Regions from separate parts of the Rathayibacter sp. VKM Ac-2801 genome, predicted to be linked through region 2. Evidence: predicted binding sites of a transcription regulator. Region 2 holds the regulator's gene; each other region holds the start of a gene.

Region 1 (5,466 bases), on a different replicon from region 2:
GAGGGCTGCGAGATACCGATGTCGCGCGCGAGCTGCGACTGCGTGGTGCCTTCGGCCGCCGTGCGCAACGCGCGGAGGTACGACACGCGAGTCACGACCTGCAAGCTGCGCAGCCGGCGAACAGTGTCCCCATTGGGCCTCTCAGCGATCGACACGGCAACCACCTCCTATAGAACATTCTATCTCAGCGCGAGAGCCGCCGACAGTGGTTACCGTGCGTGCGCTGTTGCCAGCTCTCCCCAGTGCGTTGTCGCGCGCAGTGACAGCGCTTCGCGTTTCATCGTCCATACCGGTCCCTTGCGGATGCCGGCGAGGCCGAGCCCGACCGCGGAGCGGCCGTGACGCTTCGTCACGGCGTCGATCGTGGCGCCGATGCCCTTGGTGTCGAAGTCGTTGTCGAACACGTCGAGCAGGGCGTGAGAGCCCTTCGCGGACAGGTTGGTGAGGATCACGCCGGCGCGCACGTAGCGCGCGCCTTCGCGCAGTCTGGGCACGAGGGTGCCGGTGGCGGCCTTGACGATAGTCACCGGATCGTCGGTGGGGACGGGGAAGCCAGCCATGCCGCCGGCGGACTCGTAGGGCGCGTCGGCGTAGGGCGACGTCGACGCGAACACGCTCATCGTCTTGGTGACCGACCCCTGCGCTCGGAGGCGGTGCGCGGCGCGCTGCGCGTAGACGGAGAGCACCTGTTCCATGTCCGCGATCGTCGTCACGGGTGAGGAGAACGAGCGCGAGAAGATCAGCTGGTCCCGAACCGTGCGTGCGGCCTCGAGCGGGATGCAGTCGATTCCGCGCAGCTCGTAGACGGAGCGCTGCAAGACGACGGAGAACTTCTTGCGGATGAGCGCGGGGTCCGCGTCGCGGAGGTCGCGGATCGTGTGGATGTTCAGCTCTGCGAGGCGCTTGGCGGTGCGGCCAGCGACGCCCCACAGCTCGGTGACGTGCTGGGAGGCCATGAGGCCGTCCATCTGCTCGGGTGTGTACCAATCGGTGTCGCACACTCCCCCGAGGCTCGGGTGCTTCTTCGCCCCGCCCTTGTTGACGAACTTCGCGAGAGTCTTGCTCGGCCCGAAGCCGACGCACACCGGCAGGCCGACGTTCTTCGCGACGGCCGCGCGCATTGCTCGGCCGATCTTCTCCCGCTCCGTCACATCGCCGTCGACTCCGACGAAGCTCTCATCGATCGAGTACACCTCCTGCCAGGCGGAGTACCGGCCCAGCAGCTCCATGACGCGCGCGGACAGCTCGCCGTACAGCTCGTAGTTGCTCGAGCGGGCGATGACCTCCGGGAGTCGGCCGGCTCTGATCAGAGGTTCGATCTTGAACCAGGGGGTGCCGTTCTCGATGCCGAGCTGCTTCACCTCGTCGGAGCGGGCGACCACGCAGCCGTCGTTGTTCGACAGGACGACGACGGGCCGCCCGCTCAGCTTGGGATCGAACAGGCGCTCGCACGACACGTAGAAGGAATTGACGTCGATGAGGCCGATGCGGCGCTCAGAGCGCACGGTGGAGCCGGTGCAGGCAGACGGTGACGACGCCCCACACCTGGAGGTCGCTCAGCTCGGGGACGACGATCGGGGGATAGTCGGGGTTCTCGGCACGCAGCACCACTCCCCCGCGGTGCAGTTCGAGCCGCTTGACGGTCAGCTCGCCGTCGAGAATCGCGATGACGACGCTGCCGTGGGTCGGTGTGATCGAGCGGTCGACCACGAGCTCGTCGCCGTCGCTGATGCCGGCGCCGGTCATGCTCTCGCCGGACACGCGGACGATGAACGTCGAGGTCTTGTCGCGGATCAGGTGGTCATTGAGGTCAAGAGAGCCGTCGAAGTAGTCCTGCGCCGGCGACGGGAAGCCTGCGGCCACCGCGTCGCCGGTGACGAGGAAGGCGATGGAGACGGCCTCCTCGGCCGGTGTGGCTATGCGGTCCACGACGGTGACGCTCATGCCACCCTCCCTCGCTTAGTCGAACGTGTGTTCGAACGCGTTCGAGTGTATGTCGACTCCACCGACATGCGATCACGGCCCAGGCGGCGGGCGGCTCGACAGGTTTCGGTCGGGCGTGTCCTACCCAGATACCTATATAGGTATCTGGGTAGCTTGCTATCTGTGTAGGTATCAAGATAGGTTGCGACCATGCAGACGATGATGATCTACAGCGAGAGCGGTGGTGCGACCAAGAGCACCACCGCCGTCTCCCTGGCGACAGTGGCGGCGGAGGACGGCAAGCGCGTCATCCTGATCGACCTCGACCCGCGCGGGGCGACGACCAAGTGGCTCGACGCGCAGCCCGTCGACGTCGGCCTCGACGTCGGCGCGATCCTCGGCAACCAGGACCCGCGGGGGTGGGCGGACGAGCTGGCCGTGCCGTCACCGTTCCACGAGAACCTTCGAGTCATCCCGTCCGACCGCAGCGTGAGTGCCCGCGAGACGGACGACCCGGGGGAGGTCGGGCATCGTCTGGCCGACTCGCTCGAGGGAGTGCCTGCCGACCTGGTGATCATCGACTGCCCGAACCGCCAGGGCGGCTCACTGATCTTCAACGCTCTGACGGCGGCCGAATCGGTGATCTACGCGGCCACGCCGACCGCGGACGGCGTAGACGGGTTCCTGGGGGCACAGGAGAGCGTGATGCGCTACAACGCCACCAGCGGCCGCCAGGCGGTCGCTGAGGCCGGCATCATCGTCGGCGGCTACAAGGAGACGGTAACGCCGCGCGAGGCGACCCACAGCATCGAGCAGATGCGGGGGACGGGCCTTCTGCTGACGCCGCTCATTCCACATCGGACGATCGTGGGGGAGGTCCGGTACTCGCACGACTGGTACGGCCGCTTCCGCAAGGGAGCCCCCGTCGCCCAGGCATACCGAGAACTCGCACGAAAGGTGATCCGATGACCAACGAGGACCGCCCCCAGAGCCTTCCCGCTCGACGGGCACAGCCGGCGCCGGACCGGCGCGACCCGATCGACTCGAAGCCGCGCCCGGCGCCGGCTCCTGCTGTGGCCGCACCGGCGACGTCGGCCCCGGCGCGAACGGGTGCCACGGCTCCTCGTTCTCGGCCGCGGAAGGCGCCTACGGAGGTTCTGCACGCCGATATCGAGGCGGAGCTGTCGTACTACGTCGAGGACCTGCGCGTCGCAACAGGACGAACCAAGCGCGACATTGTGGAGTCGGCGCTGCGCGAGTACCGCGATCGCAACCCGCTGGCCTAGCCAGCCGCGTGGTACTAGATAGCCAGATACCTATATAGGTATCTGGCTATCTTGCTTTTGACGGGGCGTCAGAGCGTGGCTGCGCACCAGGTTGTGACGGCCTTCTCGAAGACAGCCGGGTCAGCGTTCCATTCGAGGGCGTGAGCGGAGGGCCGGGCGGGCACGAGAGGAGCCTGCTCGTGCGTCTGGCTGAACGCACGGGAGTCGCTGAACGGGGTGGTGCGGTCACCTTCGGAGTGGATCAGGAGTGCGGGCACGGGGACTTGCACTGACGCTCGGGTCCAGTCGAGAGCGTGGAAGTCCAACGGAACCGGCGACCCGAGGAGGCGGCTGAGGATCGGCGTCGCGAGGGCGGCTATGGCCGCGGAGGCGATGACGCGGGGGACGCCGGCATTGGCGGCGCTGTAGAGCACGCTGCTGCGCCAGCTGAGGACGGGGGAGACGAGGATCAGCCCGGCGATCTGCGAGCGGTGCGCCGAGCTCGTAGCGAGGCGCAGAGCGATCGACGCTCCGCTCGACCAGCCCACGAGCAGGACGCGGCGGGCTCCGCGCTCGAGCGCGAGAGCGATCGCGGCGTCGACGTCGGGCCACTCCGTCTGCCCCAGGGTGAAGGCATCCAGCGGCGCAGGCGGGCCTTCTCCGTCGCCTCGGAACGAGGGGACCAGTGAGGTGTACCCGGTCCTTCTGAGGGCGTGAACGGAGCGGAAAGCGCCGTCTCGTCCGGACAGGCTGCCGTGAACGTGGATCGCCCAGGTGCTCGCGGCGTCTCCGTCGCCGGGGAACAACCACGCGGGCGCGTCGCCCAGCTCAGTTGCGACCGGAACCTCCCGGGCCTCGGGGTCAAGTTCTTTCGCCGTGGCAAACACGTTGCCGATTGGTCGGCTGACGGAGCCGGCGGCGGGGGAGGGGCTGCCGGGAGGGACGGTCAGCGTTCGCTCGATGCCGTCCGCTCCGGTGCGCAGAATCGGGCCGAGAACAGCGTGCCGAGATTCGTCGTCGTAGAGCAGCCCGAGGGTACCGTCCTGCTTGGTGATCGGCGTGGGCGCGAGCACGATGCGATCGGGCGCCGGAACGGCGGCGATTGGTGTCGGCTTGCTGCGCTGGGGTCGGATGACGCGGCCGGCCACGGTCGCGACGATCCCGACGCCGGCGGCACCGACGACGGCGGCGGGGATCGCGATCCAGAGGGCTCCCACGAGGGCTACGCGGCCTTCCCGATGCCGTTGCCGCCGATGACCCGAGGGGTGAATGCCCGGTCGGGTGAGATGAGCGCCCGCAGGCGCTCGAGCGCAGCACACGCGGCGGGAGTGAGGTCGATGTCCCCTCGAACCTGAGCGTTCTTGGTGCTCACGAGCACCTGCTGAGCGTGAGCGATGAGTCGGCGCTCTCCGAGATAGGTGGTGATGGTCGGCCGCTCAATGAGGTTGTGGCGGACGGCGTAGCGCGACGCGCGAGCGACGACGAGGCGGTGGCGGATGGGGAGAACGATCGCGGTCCATCCGATGCCCAGCATGATGATGAGCAGCCCGAGGAAGAAGGGGATTTCTGCAGCGTTCCATGCGGAGTAGCGGAAGGCGTCTCCGCCGTATCCGAAGTGCGAGGCGGTAAGGAAGCCGATTTCGATCAGGCATCCCACGGTTGTCACGGCGAAGCCGGTGGTGAACACGACCTGCACTCCGCGCCAGTTGCGGCGGGCGTTGATGATCGAGGAGACGGACAACCACACGAGAGTCGCCATGTAGGCCGATCCGTAGAGCCACACGGCCGTCTGGTCGAGGCGATCGATGATGAAGTCCTTGCTCGTGTCTCCGCGGTCGCGGATGAGCAGGAACGGGACGATGTAAGAGCCGAACATGAGGGCGAGGCCCCACCGGCTGCCGATGCGGCCTTCGCCGCCGGCGCGACGTCCGAGAGCTTCACGGAAGAACCAGAATGCGGACGTGGCCGCGAGGTCGCGGACGAGGGTGATCACGTTGGATCCACCCAACAGGGTGTCGTAGGTGTCGAACGGGACTGGCCAGCCGTAGGTGGAGAGGGCGACGATGCCGCTGACGGTGGCCCAGAACGCGGGGCGACCGGCGGGTGACGCGATGGCACGGGGCGCGCGCACCATCACCAGGGCGATGAGGAGCGCGAGGCATACCTGCTGGATCATCCGAAATACGTTTCTTCGGTCGTCCTATTGAGTGTTTGGATGCGGCGGACCATGGCGAAGGCTACTTCTTCGATTGCAATCTCCGCCTTGGCTTCCACACTG
Region 2 (5,466 bases):
TTCGAGTTCTCGTTCGCGGGCACCGACCAGGCCATCCGGCGCCGGCTCGAGGAGACCGCCGAGCGGGAGGGCCTGGGCGTGCTCGTCGAGCGGCTGCGACGGGTCGACGCCGGAGTGGCCGAGCGGATCGGTCCGCACAACGCCCGGCGCATCATCCGGGCGCTCGAGATCGCGGAGCTGACCGGCGGGAGCACGCACAGCGCGCTGATGTCCGACGAGCCCGTTCCGTGGCGCCCCGCCTCGATCCTCTTCCTCGAGGCTCCGCGGGAGGAGCTGGTGCACCGCCTCGACCGGCGGGTGGAGCGGATGTGGGCGGCCGGGATGCTCGACGAGGTCGAGCGGCTCGTCCCGCTCGGCCTGGAGCGCGGCGTCACCGCGGGCCGCGCGATCGGGTACGCCCAGGCGCTCGCCCAGCGGGCCGGCGTCCTCCGCGAGGAGGAGGCGATCGCGGACACGCAGGCCCTCACCCGCCGCTACGCGCGCCGGCAGAACAGCTGGTTCCGGCGCTACGCAGGCGCCCACCGGCTCCCGTACGACACGCCGGACCTCGTGGCCCGGGCTCACGCCGCCGCCCAGGGCGCCGCTCCCGCTCCTCGCTAGGCTGTGCGCCATGACGATCGAGCTGCACTTCACCAAGGGCCAGGGCACCGGCAACGACTTCGTGCTCTTCAGCGACCCGGACGGTGAGGTGGACCTCTCGGCTGCGCAGATCGCGATGATCTGCGACCGCCACTTCGGCGTCGGCGCCGACGGCGTCATCCGCGCCGTCCGCTCCCGCGCGATCCCGGAGGGCGCCGCGGCCCTGGCCGAGGAGAGCGAGGCGGAGTGGTTCATGGACTACCGCAACGCCGACGGCTCGATCGCCGAGATGTGCGGCAACGGCATCCGCGTCTACGCCGCGTTCCTGCTCGCGGGCGGCCTGGCGACGCTCGAGCCCGGAGACACCCTGCCGATCGGCACCCGCGCCGGCGTCCGCGACGTGACCCGCAGCGGAGCCGGATTCCAGGTCGACCTCGGCCGCTGGGAGCTGGCGGGCGGCGAGCCCCTGGTGCGGGCGAAGGAGCTCAAGGTCGCGCGCCCCGGCATCGGGATCGACCTCGGCAATCCGCACGTGGTCGTCGCCCTCAGCAACGACGAGGAGCTCGAGTCCGCCGACCTCTCCTACATCCCGCAGCTCGACCCGGAGCCCGAGGACGGCGCGAACGTCGAGTTCGTCGTCCCCGGCGAGCCCCTGGTCCACGACGGCATCGGGCGGATCCGGATGCGGGTGCACGAGCGCGGCAGCGGCGAGACCCTGAGCTGCGGCACGGGTGCCGCGGCGGCGGCGCTGGCCGTGCGCTACTGGGCGGGAGCCCGCGCTCCGCAGGCCTGGCGCGTCGAGGTCCCGGGCGGCACGCTCGGCGTGACGATGTTCGCCGCAGAGGAGGGCGAGCACGTCGGGCTCTCCGGTCCGGCCGATCTCGTCTTCACGGGGACGATCCGGATCGACTGAGGGCCGGGTCAGCCCAGGCGGGTCGTCCGCAGTACGCGGAAGCCCTTCGCCGAGGAGACGCGCTGCACGTCGAGCCGTCCGGCGAACGCTGCGCCCAGCCAGGTCTGCAGCGAGTCGGAGCCGAGGTTGCGCTGCACGACGAGCCAGGCGTCCGCGCCCTCCTCGAGGCGCGGCAGCCAGCGCTCGAGCAGGAGGTGCAGCTCCTCCTTGCCGATGCGGATCGGCGGGTTCGACCAGACGGTGCGGAAGCGCACGTCGTCGGGAACATCCTCGGGCAGCACGGCGTTGACGTTGAGGACGCCGAGTTCCTCGCAGTTGCGACGGACCAGCTCGAGCGCCCGCTGGTTGACGTCGACCGCCCACACCCGGGCGTCGGGGGAGGCGAGGGCGAGCGCGAGGGCGATCGGCCCCCAACCGCAGCCGAGATCCAGCAGGTCCCCGTCAGCGGGGGCGTCGGGTACTGCGTCCAGCAGGACGCGCGTGCCCAGATCGACGTGACCGGGGCTGAACACCCCTCCTGCCGTCGTGACCTCGAGGTCGCGGCCGGCCAGGCGGGCCCGGATCCTGCGGGGCCGGAGGTCGCCGTCGGGAGTACTCGAGAAGTAGTGCTCGGCGGCCATGAGAAGTGAACCTATCAAGACCTGAGGAGTTAGTGTTATCCGGATGACGGAAGACCTGAACGAGACCGACACGACCGAGGCCGTGGACGTCGTCTCGAGGGTCCTGGCGAACGCGCAGTCGCGCTCGGCAGGGTACTCGCGCTTCGTCGCGGGTGGAGCCCAGGCGCTGCAGAGCGCCGGCCACGAGGGCGAGAACAGCGACGGCGAGCAGTTCGACCGCGACGACCGGCAGGCGCTGCGACGCGTCGCCGGCCTCTCGACCGAGCTCGAGGACGTCACCGAGGTCGAGTACCGCCAGCTGCGCCTGGAGAACGTCGTGCTCATCGGCGTGTACTCGCAGAACTCGCTGGAGGACGCGGAGAACTCGCTGCACGAGCTCGCCGCGCTCGCGGAGACGGCGGGAGCAACGGTCCTCGACGGCCTGCTCCAGCGCCGCCCGCACCCCGATCCGAGCACCTACCTCGGCAAGGGCAAGGCCCAGGAGCTCGCGGGGCTCGTCGCCGCGCTCGGCGCGGACACGGTCGTCGCCGACACCGAGCTCGCACCGAGCCAGCGCCGCGCGCTGGAGGACGTGGTGAAGGTCAAGGTGATCGATCGCACCGCGGTGATCCTCGACATCTTCAGCCAGCACGCGAAGAGCCGCGAGGGCAAGGCGCAGGTCGAGCTCGCGCAGCTCGAGTACCTGCTCCCGCGACTGCGCGGCTGGGGCGAGTCGATGTCCCGCCAGGCCGGAGGCCAGGTGGGTGCGGGAGCCGGAATGGGCTCGCGCGGTCCGGGTGAGACGAAGATCGAGCTCGATCGCCGCCGCATCCACACCCGCATGGCACGCCTGCGCAAGCAGATCACGGCGATGAAGCCCGCCCGCGAGGCCAAGCGCGCGAACCGCAAGCGCAACGCCGTCCCCTCGGTGGCGATCGCGGGCTACACGAACGCCGGCAAGTCAAGCCTGCTGAACCGGATGACGCATGCGGGCGTCCTCGTCGAGAACTCGCTCTTCGCGACCCTCGACGCCACCGTCCGCAAGGCCCAGACGAAGGACGGGCGCCTGTACACGCTCGCCGACACCGTCGGCTTCGTGCGAGCGCTTCCGCACCAGCTCGTCGAGGCGTTCCGGTCGACGCTCGAGGAGGTGGCGGACTCCGACGTGATCGTCCACGTCGTGGACGCCTCCCACCCCGATCCCGCCGGGCAGATCGCCACCGTGCGCGACGTGATCGGAGAGGTGGGCGCCCGCAGCATCCCCGAGATCATCGCCTTCAACAAGGCCGATCTCGTGGACGAGGGCACGCGCCTGGTGCTGCGCGGTCTCGCTCCGGACGCGGTCTTCGTGTCGGCGCGCAGCGGCGAGGGCATCGACGAGCTGGAGGCGCGGATCGCCGAGATCCTGCCCGAGCCGGACGTCGAGATCGACCTGCTCGTGCCGTACGACCGGGGCGACGTGATCTCGCATCTGCACCGCAGCGGCCGGATCCTGTCGACGCAGTACGTCGAGGGCGGCACGCACGTGGTCGCCCTCGTGCACGCCGATCTGGCGGGTTCGCTCACCGAGTTCGCGGTTCCGCGGGCGGCCGCCCAGGCCTGATCCCCACCATCGCAGCGCCCGTCTCCCCGTCCGGGAGGCGGGCGCTCCGTGCATCCGGGAGGAGGTGCGGCGTCTCGCGCCCTCGACCCGCTGCGGCGGCCGGGCGCTCGGCGACGGGGAGGCGGCAGCCCTCCTCCGCCGTCCCCCGACCGCGACGGAGGGGGCGCGCGCCCCGATCGTCGGCGCCCGTCGAACGCAGAAGGGCCCGACCGGCTGCATCCCGGTCGGGCCCCTCCTGCCCGACCGGCGTCAGACCGAGCGGAGGACCGCCACGATCTTCCCGAGCACCTCGGCCTCATCGCCGAGGATCGGCTCGAAGTTGGAGTTGCGGGGGAGCAGCCAGGTGTGGCCGTCGCGCTGGCGCAGCACCTTGACGGTGGCCTCGCCGTCGAGCATGGCCGCCACGATCTCGCCGTTCTCGGCGGTGCGCTGCGAGCGGACCACGACCCAGTCGCCGTCGCAGATCGCGGCGTCGATCATCGACTCGCCGACGACCTTGAGCATGAAGAGCTCGCCCTTGCCGACGAGTTGACGGGGCAGCGGGAACACCTCGTCGATCTGCTGGTCGGCCATGATCGGCACGCCCGCCGCGATCCGGCCGACGAGGGGGACCATCGCCGCGTCGCCGACCGTCGCTGTCGACTCGAACGAACCGTCGTCCTCCGTCGAGCTGGGGACGTCGATGAGGATCTCGAGGGCGCGGGGCCGGTTCGGGTCGCGGCGCAGATAGCCGCTGAGCTCGAGCTGGTTGAGCTGGTGGGTGACGCTCGACAGCGAGGCGAGGCCGACCGCGTCGCCGATCTCGCGCATGCTCGGCGGGTAGCCGCGGCTCGACACCGAGCGCTGGATCGCGTCGAGGATCGCGAGCTGCTTGGCGCTCAGGCTCTTCCGGCGCCGGCCCGCGGCCGCCCTCGTCTTGGCGGCCGGCGTCCCGGCCGTCTGCGCGTCGCTCACGATGCTCCCTCTTCCCGGTGCGCACGCCGCGTGCGCGCCCGCCCGGTCGCGACCCGACAAGGAATGTCGGTGGTCGCTGCTGTACTACGACCAGGCTCTCGAAACTGTATCCGCCGCGAGTCCCGACGCGGAACATTCGTTCGAGTGTGTCGCGCGCGGGCCCGCCCGCGGATCAGCCCGGACGGTTCCTTGACCGCTCGGTCATTCGAAGATATGTTCGGTACAGGCGTTCGGGGCGGCCCTCCCGGCCGAGGGCCTCCCCGAATCCCTGTTGAAAGGAGCGATCCCATGACCGCACAGCTCACCTCCCGCCTGCTGCAGCACTCCTCCGCGGCTCGGCCCGTCGAGGTCCTGCCGTCCGCTCCCGAGCCGGCGGAAGCCTCCGGCGGTGCGCGGATCGTCAGCACCCGGCTGCGCCTCACCCGCCGCGGCCGCGCCGTGGTCGCCGCTCTCGGCGCACTGCCGATCGTGGCGGGCGCCTTCGCCTTCGGGCTCAACGGCGGCGGAGCGGTCGCGTCGAGCGATGCGGCTGCGGTCGAGTTCCAGTACGTCACCGTCCACGCGGGCGAGTCGCTCTGGTCGCTCGCCGAGGAGCTCGCCCCGCAGGCGGACCCGCGCGACGTGGTCGATGACATCCTCTCCCTCAACCAGCTCTCGAGCGCGGGGGTCGAGCCCGGGCAGCGCCTCGCCATCCCGGCCGAGTACGACACCGTCGGCTGAGCCGGGCGGCCCGGCCGTCCGCCTCGGGCGCTTCGCTACCATTCCCTGGTGACGACTCTCGACGACCTGCCCCTCCGCGACGACCTCCGAGGCAAGCA
Region 3 (5,466 bases), 910 kb from region 2:
TTCCGGCCTTCCGCAACCCCGGTCCGGATATCCGGACCGGATCCATTCTCGGGCCCTCGCCCGCGTACCGTGGCCGATGCCGGTCGCTCCGCGGAGGCGCACCACCACTCACGGCCGTCGCCGCACCGTCGAGTCCCTCCCCTCCGATCGAGTCGAGCCGTCATGTCCCCTCAGGACGAGAACCAGCAGGACACCGCCCGCGCCCTCCGGGGCCTGATCGAGGCGTTCTCCGGGCCGCACCTGGTGCACCCCTCCTACGTCGACCGCGTTCTCGCGCAGTCGGCGGAGCAGCTGGCGGTCCTGCAGGGGCGGGACGCCCGATCGGACCGCCCCCGCATGCCGACGCTGATGTGGCCGCGCTCCGCCTTCGTCGAGGTCCCCGACGCACCGCCGGTGCCGCCGGCTGCGCTCTGAGCCGTGCCCGATCCCGGCCCGGAGCGTCGTCAGGTCGTCGCAGCGGTCGACCGTGCCGGGCTCGAAGCCGCTTCCTCCTCCGCCGCGACCGGCTTCTGCACGGCGAACTGGGTCCGGTGCAACTCCTCGTACCGCCCGGCCGCAGCCAGCAGCTCCTCGTGCGTCCCGCGCTCCACGATCGAGCCGTCCTCGACCACGAGGATCAGGTCGGCGCTCCGGATGGTGGAGAGCCGGTGCGCGATCACCATCGCCGTCCGCCCCTCGAGCGCCTCGCTGAGGGCCGCCTGCACCGCGGCCTCCGAGGTCGAGTCCAGCGCCGCCGTCGCCTCGTCGAGGATCACGACCCGCGGCTGGGCGAGCAGGAGCCGCGCGATGGTCATCCGCTGACGCTCGCCCCCGGACAGCCGGTAGCCGCGCTCCCCGACCATCGTGTCCAGCTGGTCCGGCAGGGAGCGGATGAGCGGCTCGAGGCGCGCACGGCGGACGGCGTCCCACACCTCGTCCTCGGACGCCTCCGGCCGCGCGAGGCGCAGGTTGGACAGGATGGTCTCGTGGAACAGGTGGCCGTCCTGCGTCACCATGCCGAGGGTGTGACGCATCGCCGCGAACGTGAGGTCGCGGACGTCCGTGCCCGCGAGGCGCACGGCGCCGCTGTCGACGTCGTACAGGCGCGAGAGGAGCTGCGCGATCGTGGACTTGCCGGCACCGGACGTGCCGACCAGGGCGACGGTCTGCCCCGGCTCGATCCTGAAGGACACGCCGTGCAGCACCTCCTCGCCGCCGCGGGTGTCCAGCGTGGAGACCTCCTCGAGGGAGGCGAGGGACACCTTGTCCGCCGACGGGTAGGCGAAGCGGACGTCGTCGAACTCGACGGACACCGGACCCTCGGGGACGACGGCGGCGCCGGGCTTCTCCTGGATGAGCGGCTCGAGGTCGAGCACCTCGAAGACGCGCTCGAAGCTGACCACTGCGCTCATGATCTCCACCCGCGCGTTCGCGAGGCTGGTCAGCGGGGCGTAGAGGCGGGTGAGGAGGAGCGCCAGAGTGACGACCTCTCCGGTGTCCAGCCGGTCGGAGAGCGCGAGGACGCCGCCGAGCCCGTACACGAGCGCGAGGGCGAGAGCGGAGACGAGCATCAGCGCGGTGAAGAAGACGAACTGCAGCATCGCGGTCCGGACCCCGATGTCGCGGACGCGGGCGGCGCGGACGCGGAACTCCTCGGCCTCCTCGTCGGGTCGGCCGAAGAGCTTGACGAGGGTCGCGCCGGGCGCCGAGAAGCGCTCGGTCATCTGGGTGCTCATGGCGGAGTTGTGGTCGGCGGCCTCGCGGCGCAGCGCGGCGAGGCGCCCGCCCATGCGGCGTGCGGGGACGAGGAAGACGGGGAGCATGACGACGGCGAGGACCGTCACGAGCCAGGACGTGCTGAGCATGACGACCAGGGTGAGGATCAGCGCCACGAGGTTCGTGACCACGCCGGACAGCGTGCCGCTGAAGGCCTGCTGCGCCCCGATCACGTCGTTGTTGAGGCGGCTCACGAGGGCGCCCGTCCGCGTGCGGGTGAAGAACGCGATCGGCATCTTCTGGACGTGATCGAAGACCGCGGTGCGGAGGTCCAGGATGACGCCCTCGCCGATGCGCGCCGAGTACCAGCGCGTGACGAGCGAGACGGCCGCGTCGGCCACGGCCACCAGGGCGATGACGATGGCGAGGCGGACGATCGTGGCGACCTCGCCCCGCGCGACGATGACGTCGACCACCTGACCGGCGAGCACCGGCGTCGCGACCGCGAGGAACGCTCCGACGACGGAGAGACTGATGAAGACCAGCAGCTTCGAGCGGTAGGGGACGGCGAACGTCATGATCCGCCGGACGGACTCGCGGGAGACGCCGTGGTCGCCGTTCCGGACGGTCGAGATCTTGTAGAGCGAGCTCCAGGCCGCGCCTTCCATGCTCATGGCGGTTCCTTCCGTGGGCTCCGGCCCGGCTGAGGGGCGGGCGGCCCGGGACCGCACGCGGGACGACGGTCGGTGGCGGACCGGCGGTGAGGGGCGACTGCGCGTCGGCGGAGGAGGGCGAGTCTACGCCGCGCTCAGGCGCCCGGGCCCGTCGAGGAAGCCCCCCGACGCCGGACAGGTCAGACGGGGAGGAGGAGGGGCGCGAGCCGGGTCAGAGGCGCAGTCGCCTCTCGACGACGTTCTGGGCGACGTCGACCACACGGGCCCGCGTCGCGCGCGCGTGCTGGCGCAGGAGCGCCCAGGCCTCCTCCATGTCGACGCCCCGGTCGTGGGAGATGACGCCCTTGGCCTGCTCGACGAGGATCCGCGCAGTGAGGGCGTGCTGCAGCTGGTCGCGGGCGGCGGTCACCTCCCGGATCGCGCGCTCCTGGATGAGGCCGATGGTGGCGACGTCCGCGATGGTCTGCGCGGCTCGGATGTCCTTCGCGTCGAGGGCGCCGGAGCGGTCGCGGAAGAAGTTCAGCGACCCGATCACCGTCCCCCGGAGACGAAGGGGCACGGCGTGCACGGAGTGGAATCCGGAGGCCTCGACCTCGGCTGCGAACAGCGGCCACCGCCGCTGGATCTCCTCCAGCGTTCCCGCTGTGATCACGTCGCCGGTGACGAAGGAGTCGATGCACGGGCCGCTGTTCAAGGACAGCTGCACCGCCTCCACCACCCGCATCCGCTCGCTGGTGCTGGCCATGACGAGGAGCTCGCCCTGTGCCGACGCGAGGACGAGCCCGACGTCGTCGCAGTCGCAGATGCTCGTGCACCGCTCGACGAGCTCGTGCAGGAAATCGACGACGTCGAAGTCGTCGACGAGGGTGTCCGCGACGAACGTCAGCGTGCGCAGCAGCAGCTGCTCACGAGAATCGACCATGGTGTGCTCCTTGAAGCAGGAGATGCCGGCCGGCACGCGGGACAGCCGGCATCGATACCCGGCACGCAGACCTCCCCGGGCCCGCGCGCGGCCGCGTCGGGAGCGGTCGACGACTTGCAGCGCTCCTTCTCGTCGAGGGAGCGGCTGCGCGTCGCCTTCCGAGCACGCGGCGCAACAGCGACGACAGGGTCAGGGTCGCCACGGCTCACGTTAGCGCAGGAGCACCCCGCTCGCCGCGCCGTCCGCCCGCGAGCGGGCGGAGGCCGAATGTCGGTGCCACCGACCTACACTCGGACCCGTTCGAACACCTGTTCGATGGGACGAGGAGGGAGCCTGCCATGAGCGTGACCGTCGTGGACCGCATCGCGACTCCGGCCTCGGACGCCGTCGCCGTCACCTTCCTCGTCACCAGCGAGGCGGTGGCGGCCGGATTCCCCTCGCCCGCGCAGGACTACTTCGACGGGTCCCTCGACCTCAACGACCACCTGATCCGCGACAGGACGTCGACGTTCATCGTCCGCGTCTCGGGCGAGAGCATGGTCGGCGCCGGTATCAGCGACGGGGACGAGCTCGTGGTCGATCGGTCGATCACGCCGACGCACGGCAGTGTCGTCATCGCGATCCTCGACGGCGAGCTGACCGTCAAGCGCCTCGAGCTCAGCCCGGGGGGAGTGGTGCTGCGGGCCGAGAACCCGGAGTACCCGCCGATCCTCGTCCCCGAGCTGAGCGACCTCCAGGTGTGGGGCGTGGTCACCGTCTGCCTCCACCGGCTGCACCGTGCGCTCTGAGCGGCGCATCGCCCTGGTCGACGTGAACTCGTTCTACGTCTCCTGCGAGCGCCTGTTCGACCCGAGGCTCGCCGGCCGGCCCGTCGTCGTCCTCTCCAACAACGACGGCTGCGTGGTGGCGCGCTCCGACGAGGTGAAGAGGCTCGGCATCGAGAACGGGACGCCCTGGTTCACGATCGAACCCCTGATCCGCTCCGGGCGCCTCCCGGAGGTGATCGCCCGCTCGAGCAACTACGAGCTGTACGGCGAGCTGTCCGCCCGCGTGATGGAGCTGCTGGGCCGCTACTCCGCCTGGCAGGAGGTCTACTCGATCGATGAGAGCTTCCTCGGGGTCGACGGCGACGTGGGGGAGCGGGCGAAGATCGGCCGGGCGATGCGGGCGGCGGTCGCGAAGAACGTCGGCCTGCCCGTGTGCGTCGGGTTCGGGCCGAGCAAGACGCTCGCGAAGTTCGTCACCAAGGGCGGAGCGAAGAAGCACCCGCGCCTGGGCGGCGTCTGCGACACCGACTGGTACACCCCCGAGCAGCTCGACGCGCTGATGGCCTCGCAGCACGTCACCGAGCTGTGGGGGGTCGCCGGCCGCATCGGCAAGCGCCTCGCGGAGCTGTCCATCCACACGATCCGGGACCTCCGCGACGCGGACCCCGCGCTCATCCGCAAGAAGTTCTCCGTCGTCCTGCAGCGCTCCGTCTACGAGCTGCGCGGCGTCGACTGCATCCCCCTCGAGGCCGCCCGCTCCGTCCGCGACCAGCTGATCTTCTCCCGCTCGTTCGCCACTCCGGTGACGACGATCGCCGACATGGAGCAGGTGCTCTCCGTCTACGCGCAGCGCGCCGCCCACCGCCTGCGCGCGCAGGAGTCGGTCACCAAGACGATGAGCGTGTTCGCGTCGACGTCGCCGTTCGCGGACGCGCCCTACGAGTCCGCCGGGGGCCTCGCCGGCTTCCCCGTGCCCACGGACGACCCGGTGGCGATGGTGAGGGCCGCTATCGGCACGCTCCGCCCGCGCCTGCGCGAGGGCGCTCGCTACGTGCGGGCCGGCGTCATCCTCACGAACCTGTCGCCGCGGAACTCCCACGCGCTGCTCGAGATCTTCGACACCGCCTTCGACACGAAGGGCCTCGGCGCCACGATCGACGCGGTGACGAAGCGCCACGGCCGCTCCGCGGTCGGCCTCGGGCTCGCGGGGATCCGCAAGGGTCCGGTGTGGACGATGAAGCGCGACGCACTCTCGCTCCGGGCGACGACGCACTGGGGCGAGCTGGCGACAGCGCACGCGCGGTGACCGCCGGCGCCGGGGAGATCGGGTCATCCGACGCGTAGGCGCTCGGAGCGCTCTCGGGCAGGCTCGTCGCCATCGACGAGTGTCGGTGCGGGTACGGCGGGA

What was found. Region 2 encodes LexA, which represses DNA repair genes until DNA is damaged. Its sites were predicted from a motif close to TCGAACANNTGTTCGA; they were not measured.
Region 1: a site for LexA is predicted at 1,964-1,979, ahead of umuD (translesion error-prone DNA polymerase V autoproteolytic subunit). Genes of this name have one in related genera too.
Region 3: a site for LexA is predicted at 3,592-3,607, ahead of umuD (translesion error-prone DNA polymerase V autoproteolytic subunit). Genes of this name have one in related genera too.

The regions. Positions count from the first base shown of each region.
Region 1 is NZ_CP047184.1:13,341-18,806, forward strand. It holds gene GSU45_RS16805 (hypothetical protein) at 1-155, opposite strand, end outside; gene GSU45_RS16810 (Y-family DNA polymerase) at 210-1,505, opposite strand; gene umuD (translesion error-prone DNA polymerase V autoproteolytic subunit) at 1,495-1,944, opposite strand; gene GSU45_RS16820 (ParA family protein) at 2,134-2,892, shown strand; gene GSU45_RS16825 (hypothetical protein) at 2,889-3,209, shown strand; gene GSU45_RS16830 (alpha/beta fold hydrolase) at 3,278-4,405, opposite strand; gene GSU45_RS16835 (hypothetical protein) at 4,411-5,364, opposite strand; gene GSU45_RS16840 (hypothetical protein) at 5,361-5,466, opposite strand, start outside.
Region 2 is NZ_CP047183.1:1,364,108-1,369,573, forward strand. It holds gene miaA (tRNA (adenosine(37)-N6)-dimethylallyltransferase MiaA) at 1-600, shown strand, start outside; gene dapF (diaminopimelate epimerase) at 611-1,492, shown strand; gene GSU45_RS06275 (methyltransferase) at 1,501-2,112, opposite strand; gene hflX (GTPase HflX) at 2,156-3,694, shown strand; gene lexA (transcriptional repressor LexA) at 3,944-4,576, opposite strand; gene GSU45_RS06290 (LysM peptidoglycan-binding domain-containing protein) at 4,937-5,368, shown strand; gene GSU45_RS06295 (histidinol-phosphate transaminase) at 5,414-5,466, shown strand, end outside.
Region 3 is NZ_CP047183.1:457,412-462,877, forward strand. It holds gene GSU45_RS02090 (hypothetical protein) at 163-414, shown strand; gene GSU45_RS02095 (ABC transporter ATP-binding protein) at 444-2,369, opposite strand; gene GSU45_RS02100 (GAF and ANTAR domain-containing protein) at 2,581-3,291, opposite strand; gene umuD (translesion error-prone DNA polymerase V autoproteolytic subunit) at 3,630-4,079, shown strand; gene GSU45_RS02110 (Y-family DNA polymerase) at 4,069-5,364, shown strand.